Regions from separate parts of the Variovorax sp. 350MFTsu5.1 genome, predicted to be linked through region 1. Evidence: riboswitches for the same ligand, from Rfam matches in the RefSeq annotation. Region 1 holds a riboswitch; the other holds the start of a gene.

Region 1 (3,425 bases):
TGCCTCCTGGTTCTTGTGGAAGTCCCTGGATACAACATTAGGTCGCACCCGCAGGGGCCTCTGTAGGAGAACCCCGAAAGCTCTGTCAACCGCCCGCCTTCCTGGCCTGTTCAATTCATTCAGCAGTCAGCAAGCAACGCCATCCTCGCTCCATGCCTTCTCCCAGAAACATCGCACTCACCGTCCATGAGCTGGAGGAGGGGGAGTTCTACTGGGTGCTGATGGAGGCCGTGGAGGGCTCTCCCGGCGACACCACCCATGTCTACGTGCCCCTGGAGGCTGCCCACGAGCCCTACGCCACCTATTCGAACGCGCTGGTGGCGGGCGTGGCCATGATGCGGCGGCTGTTCGGGCCCGACGGCAAGCCGGCCTCCTGAGCCTGGCGGCCGGCTTCGGGGCCGGCCCCCGAGGGGCGCTACCTATAATCCCGCCGTTCCGGTTCGGCAGTTTTCATTGGTTACTCGCCGTTCCGGACCACACGGTTCGAAGGTGCCCCGCACGCCATCCATCTGATCGACGGCGACGGGGTTAAACGGGAAGCAGGTGAGCCGCGCCGTCGTTCTCTCTGGAGATCGATGGACGCGCCGATTCCTGCGCTGCCCCCGCAACGGTCAGCGGATCTGGAACCCCTCGGGCTCGTGCCTCCTCGATTGGCATGGGCAGCCACTGCGCTTGGGCGTGGGAAGGCGAGGGCTTCCGCCACTGCGTGCATCCAACAGCACGCAATGGCACTCCGCAAGCCCGGATACCGGCCTTCGCAACCGCCTTCGGACGCTGCGGGAGTGCGTGTCCGGGCCAGCCGCCTACCGCGCCCGCCGCGGGCCGCCGCAGCCCTTTCGCCTCTTCCGCCACGTCCTTCAACGGTCAGGAGCCTGCGGGGACGCAGGCTGGAGGAGAGGTTTCATGGGTCATGCGTCGCGAGGGAGCGATCGCAGAAGAGCGTCGCCACAACGGCTGCGACGCTGGGCGCGGTTTTCAGGTCTTTCGAGTCTTTCACTGGGTTGGGGGCTCGCCGTGGGCCCCTGTGCGGCGGTCTTCGCGCAGACGCCCGACGGCCAGACGCTCAAGCCCATCCAGGTCGATGCCGAGCGGCACACGCCGCTGGCCATCGACGAGCCCACGCAGACCGGCAGCCGCCTCGGCCTCACGCCGCTGGAGACGCCGGCCAGCGTCGAGGTGCTGACGGGCGACACCATCCGCGCGCGTGGCGACGTCTCGGTGATCGACGCCGTCACCCGCGCCACCGGCATCACCGGCTCGCCCGGTCCGGGCAATGGCGGTACCGCACTGGGAGCGCGCGGCTTCCTGGGCCATGGCTCGGTGATGCAGCTCTTCGACGGGACGCGCCTCTACGCGGGCGCCGGCACCGTCACTTTTCCCTTCGACACCTGGTCGGCCGACCGCATCGAGGTGCTGCGCGGCGCAGCCTCGGTGATGTACGGCGAGGGCGCCATCGGCGGGGCGATCAACGTGGTGCCGAAGAAGCCCGCGCGCGGGCCGATCCGCAATGAAGCGCTGGTCACGCTCGGCTCCGACGCCACGCGGCAGGTGGCCTTCGGCAGCGGCGGGGCGATCAACGACAGGCTCTCCTACCGCTTCGACATCAGCCAGCGCAACACCGACGGCTTCATGCAGCGTGGCGAGGCCGAGAGCCTGGCTGTGAGCGCCGCCGTGCGGCTGGACGTGTCGCCGCAGCTGCAGTTCACGCTCTCGCACGACGAGGGCCGCCAGTCGCCGCAGCGCTACTACGGCGTGCCGCTGATCGATGGCCGCCTCGGCAGCCAGACCCTGCGCCAGAACTACAACGTGGACGACGCCGGGATCAAGTACCGCGACAAGTGGACCCGCCTCGACGCCCAGTGGACGCCCAGCGACGCCGTGACGGTGCGCAACCAGCTCTACCGCCTGGAGAGCAAGCGCCACTGGCGCAACAGCGAAACCTACACCTACAGCGCCACCACCCGGCGCGTGACGCGCGGCGACTACCTGGAGATCGGCCACGACCAGGAGCAGATCGGCAACCGCACCGACGCCACCTTCAGGCATGGCCTCTTCGGCCTCGCCAACCAGGTGCTGGTGGGCTTCGACGTGAACCGCATCGACTTCACGCACATCAACGACTCGCCCTACGGCGGCCGCTCGGTGGTCGACCCCTTCGTCTTCAGCCCCGGCTACTACGCATCGCCGGTGGCCTACACGCCGCGCTACAAGACCAGGACCAGCACCTACGCCTTCTTCGCCGAGGACAAGCTGGCCTTCAACCGGCAGTGGTCGCTGGTGGGCAGCCTGCGCTGGGACCACGCGAAGATCGCGCGCACCGACCTGCAGAACGCCGCCAACAACTTCGGCAAGACCTTCGAGTACGCCACCGGCCGCCTCGGCGTGGTCTACGCGCCCGACGCCTCGCAGTCGTTCTACGCCCAGGTGGCGCGCGCGGCCGATCCGCTGGGTTCGCTGGTGACCACCTCGGCCTCGCAGGCAGCCTTCGATCTCAGCACCGGCAGGCAGGTCGAGGTCGGCTACAAGCGCCAGCTCGCGGACAACCGCGGTGCCTGGACGGTGGCGGCCTACCGCATCGAGAAGAACAAGCTGCTCTCGCGCGACGCCATCGACCCCACTGTCACCCAGCAGGTCGGCAAGCAGTCTTCCGAAGGCATCGAAGCCACGCTCGACCTGGCTCTGACCTCCACGCTGCGGCTGGAGGCCAATGTCGCCAAGCTGCGCGCGCGCTACGACGACTTCAACGAAGTGGTCGGCGGCAAGCTGGTCTCTCGCGCGGGCAACACGCCCACCGGCGTGCCCGAGGAGGCCGCCAACCTCTGGCTCACCTGGCGCTTCCTGCCGCAGTGGGAAGCCGATGTCGGTGTGCGCTACGTGGGCCCGCGCCAGGTCGACGCGGCCAATTCGCGAAAGATCGGCTCCTACACCGTGGCCGACGCGGGCGTGAGCTGGCAGGCGAACCCGTCGCTCAAGCTCGCGCTGCGTGCCTACAACCTGGCCGACCGGCGCTATCCGGTGTCGTTCTCGAACGGCGGCAACCAGTGGCTGCTGGGGCGCCCGCGCTCCTTCGAGCTGTCGGCGCTGGTCAACTTCTGACGAACGCGGGCAGGACGAACGCATGACCTCCGCATGGCGCCGCGCCTGGCCGCGCATCCGGCACGGGCTCTACTGGACGCACCGGTGGCTGGGCATCGGCGGCTGCCTGCTGTTCGTCATGTGGTTCGTCTCGGGCGTGGTGATGATGTACGTGGGGTATCCGAACCTCACGGACGAGGAGCGCCTCGCGGGCCTCTCGCCGCTGCGCTTCGGACAGGCAGCGGTGTCGCCCTCGGCCGCGCTCGAAGCGCTGCCGAAGGAGGCACGCGCCCAGCCGCCGCGCCGCATGGTGCTGGAGATGCAGGGCGGAGCCGGCGCCGGCCCCGTCT
Region 2 (3,425 bases), 1.0 Mb from region 1:
ACTTCAGGGCGTCGCGTTCGCGCGTGAGCGCATCGACCTGTTCCTGCAGCAGCGCGTTGGTGCGCTGCACCTCTTCGTGACGCACGAGCAGTCGTTCGACGCGCTCGGCGATCTGGTCGATGGGGCTGGAGGCGGGCATGGTTGGCGATTGTAGTTTCCCGGGGAGGCGGTCCCGCCGAGGCCGGACGCGGCGCCCGGCGTGCCCGGGATTCTGCGGCTTTGGCGCTCGCCGATCAAACCCCTGAGCCGGTGGTCAGGCTTCGCTCAGCCGCACGTAGGTGGCCAGCAGCGCGCTCTTGGCGACCACGCCCAGCAGCACCGGGTTGGCGGCGCTCTCTATCAGCGGCAGCCGCTCGCCCAGGTGGTCGAGGAAACGCTGCAGCGCCTCGCCCAGCCCGGTGTCGGCGGTGATCGGCAGGATCGCCTGCGAGAGCAGGGCGCCGGCCGTCGTCTCCTGCGGCGCCGTGCCGAGCGACGAGAGCGGCACCACGCCGAGATAGCGGTTGTCCGCGTCCACCACGTACAGGTACTTCACGGGGTACTGCAGGAAGAGCCTGCTCATCGCCTCGCGGTCCGCCAGCGGGCCGACCACCGTTTCCGCCGGCTGCACCAGGTCGCGCATGTGCAGGCCTCGCAGGCGCATCTGGTCGTCGCGCTGCGCATTGCGATGCAGCGTGATCTCGTACATCGAGCCCGCGTTGGCCGAGCGCGCCACGAAATACGCGATGACGCTCGCGGCCATCAGCGGCAGCATGACCTGGTAGCTCAGCGTCATCTCGAAGATCATCAATATCGCCATCAGCGGCGCCTGCGTGGCGCCCGCCAGGAACGCGCCCATGCCGACGATGGCGTAGGCGAAAGGCGCCGAGCTCGCCGCTGGCCACAGCGCCTGCACGCCCTGGCCGACGAGCGCGCCGATCATGCAGCCGAAGAAGAGCGCGGGCGTGAACACGCCGCCCACCGCGCCCGAGCCCGCCGTTGCCATGGTGGCGACCGCCTTGGCGAGCAGCACCGTCGCGATCAGTGTCCATGCCCACGGCGTGTGCAGCACCGAATTGACCACGCTGTAGCCGTTACCCCAGACCTCCGGCATCGGCACCGACACCGCGCCCATGACGAGCCCGCCCAGCGCCAGCCGCCACGGCAGCGCGAGCGGCAGCCGCGAGAACAGCGCCCGGCTGCCCTGCAGCGCACGCAGGAAGCCCACCGCCGCGAAGCCCAGCAGCACGCCGAGCACGCAGAACAGCACGACCTCGGTGCCGTGGATCTCCGGGAACGGCGGCATCCTGTAAGGCGGCTGGTAGCCCGGAAGCGCCCGCATCGCGACGTTGGCGACCACCGAGGCGATGATGATCGGCCCCACGCTCTCCATCGCGATGGAGCCCAGCACGATCTCCGCGACGAAGAAGGCGCCCGCGATGGGCGCGTTGTAGGCTGCAGTGAGGCCGGCCGCCGCGCCGCAGGCCACCAGCAGCCGCAGCCGTTCGGCCGGGAAGCGGAACACCCGTCCCAGCAGCGAGGAAGCCAGCGCCGCCAGTTGCACCATCGAGCCCTCGCGCCCGATCGAGCCGCCGGTGCCGATGCTCACCAGCGACGACGCGCTGCGCGCCAGCGTCTGCGCCACCGGGATGCGCCCGTCGCCGAGGACGATGGCTTCCATGTAGTCCGACGTGGCGCTGCGCGAAGCCACGCGCCTGGCCAGCACCAGCAGCAGCCCCGCCACCAGACCGCCGAGCGTGGGGCAGGCGATGCGTGCCCACCATGGCAGTTGCCTGGCCATTGCCACGAGCCCTTCGCCAGGTCCCAGCACCAGGTGCTCGAAGGCCAGCAGCGCCGCGCGGAAGAATTCGGTCGCCAGCGTCCCCAGCAGCCCCGCCACGATGGACCACAGCAGCATCGACTGCCAGCCCGACACACCGAAGAGACGCTGCAGCGCCGAACGCAGATTCAGGAAGACCGAGGCGGGCTGCATCATGGCCGTCGATGTTAGCGGTGCCGCAACTTTCGACTTAAGCCCCGTTGGCCAGCGCATAAAATCACCGCCGTTGGTGCTCGCGCCGTGGTTCGCACGGCGCAGTTCAACGGGAAGCAGGAGTGAACGCCCCGGTTCTTGCCGGAACAAGGCCGAAGCCGCCTGCGCTGCCCCCGCAACGGTCAAGCAGACGGTGCCGCAAGGCGCCAACCCCTTTCCATCGAAGCCACTGGATGCCCTGAAACAGGCGTCTGGGAAGGCGGCAAGGAGTCGCTCTGCCAGCCCGGATACCGGCCAACAAGGCGGCTGCCGCATGCGTCGAAGATGAATGACGAACGCATGCGCGGCCATTGCGCCCAGGCGCCGGCGGGGAGGCCGGCCAGGGGTATTGACGTTCGTTCGCTTGATCCATGATTTCCCGTGTTTGCTCTTTCCGCGGCCGCGCTCCTGCGCGCCGCTTCCGCCACGCCTGCCTGCCGCTGGCGCTGGTTTCCGCCTTCGGCGGGCTGGCCCATGCGCAGGAGGCTTCCACCCTGCGCGAGACGGTGGTCACCGCCAACCGCACCCCGCAGGCGTTGTCGGAGCTCGTGGGAGACGTCTCCATCGTCGACAGCAACGCCATCGAGCGCAGCGGCGCGACCGGCGTGGCCGACCTGCTCTCGCGAGTGCCCGGCATCGAGATCTCGCGCTCGGGCGGCGTGGGCAACACCACCAGCCTCTTCATCCGCGGCGCCGAGACGCGCTTCACAGCCGTGTATCTCGATGGTGTGCGCATCGACTCGCAATCGACCGGCGGCGCCGGCTGGGAAGGCATTCCGCTGTCGCAGATCGACCGCATCGAGGTGCTGCGCGGCCCGGCCGCCGCGGTCTACGGCTCCGACGCCGTGGGCGGCGTGATCCAGCTCTTCACCAGGCGAGGAGAAGAGGGCGTGTCGCCCTACGCCGGCATCGGCTTCGGCAGCAAGGGGCTGCGCAGGATCGAAGGCGGCGTGAGCGGCAAGTCGGGCCTCTTCGACTATTCCTTCGGCGTGGCGCATGAAGAGAGCAAGGGCTACAACGTGCAGCCCGTGAGCAAGCGCAACGTGACCAAGGACGGCTTCACCAGCCCCGACCGCGACGGCTACAACAGCACCTCGGGCAACGTGAAGCTGGGCTTCCAGATCACGCCCGACCAGCGCATCGAGGCCACGATGCTTTCCAGCGACGTCAAGGCCGGCTACGACGCCACGGTGTCCTACAGGACCAGGCTGCCGTTCCTGTTCGCCAACGACATCTCGAGCAACACGCTGCAGACCGCCGGCCTGAGCTGGTCGGCAAAGTGGAACGACGTCTACAGCACCCGCTTGCAGGTGACCGACTCGCAGCAGGTCTACAAGACGCAGCCTTCGTTCTACCGCACCGAAACCCGGCTGCGCGGCTACCTGTTCCAGAACGAATTCCGCTTCGGACCGCA

Evidence for each region. A riboswitch is a leader RNA that binds a small molecule or an ion and turns the genes downstream of it on or off. The one in region 1 is predicted to bind cobalamin.
Region 2: it holds a riboswitch for cobalamin, as region 1 does, so the genes downstream of both, ABL843_RS17210 (TonB-dependent receptor domain-containing protein) here and ABL843_RS12535 (TonB-dependent receptor) in region 1, are expected to answer to the same signal.

The regions. Positions count from the first base shown of each region.
Region 1 covers NZ_CP157620.1:2,783,929-2,787,353, forward strand. The annotation lists gene ABL843_RS12530 (hypothetical protein) at 153-377, shown strand; cobalamin riboswitch at 471-772, shown strand; gene ABL843_RS12535 (TonB-dependent receptor) at 1,015-3,096, shown strand; gene ABL843_RS12540 (PepSY domain-containing protein) at 3,119-3,425, shown strand, end outside.
Region 2 covers NZ_CP157620.1:3,790,929-3,794,353, reverse strand. The annotation lists gene ABL843_RS17220 (hypothetical protein) at 1-139, opposite strand, end outside; gene ABL843_RS17215 (ClcB-like voltage-gated chloride channel protein) at 254-1,975, opposite strand; cobalamin riboswitch at 2,030-2,286, shown strand; gene ABL843_RS17210 (TonB-dependent receptor domain-containing protein) at 2,383-3,425, shown strand, end outside.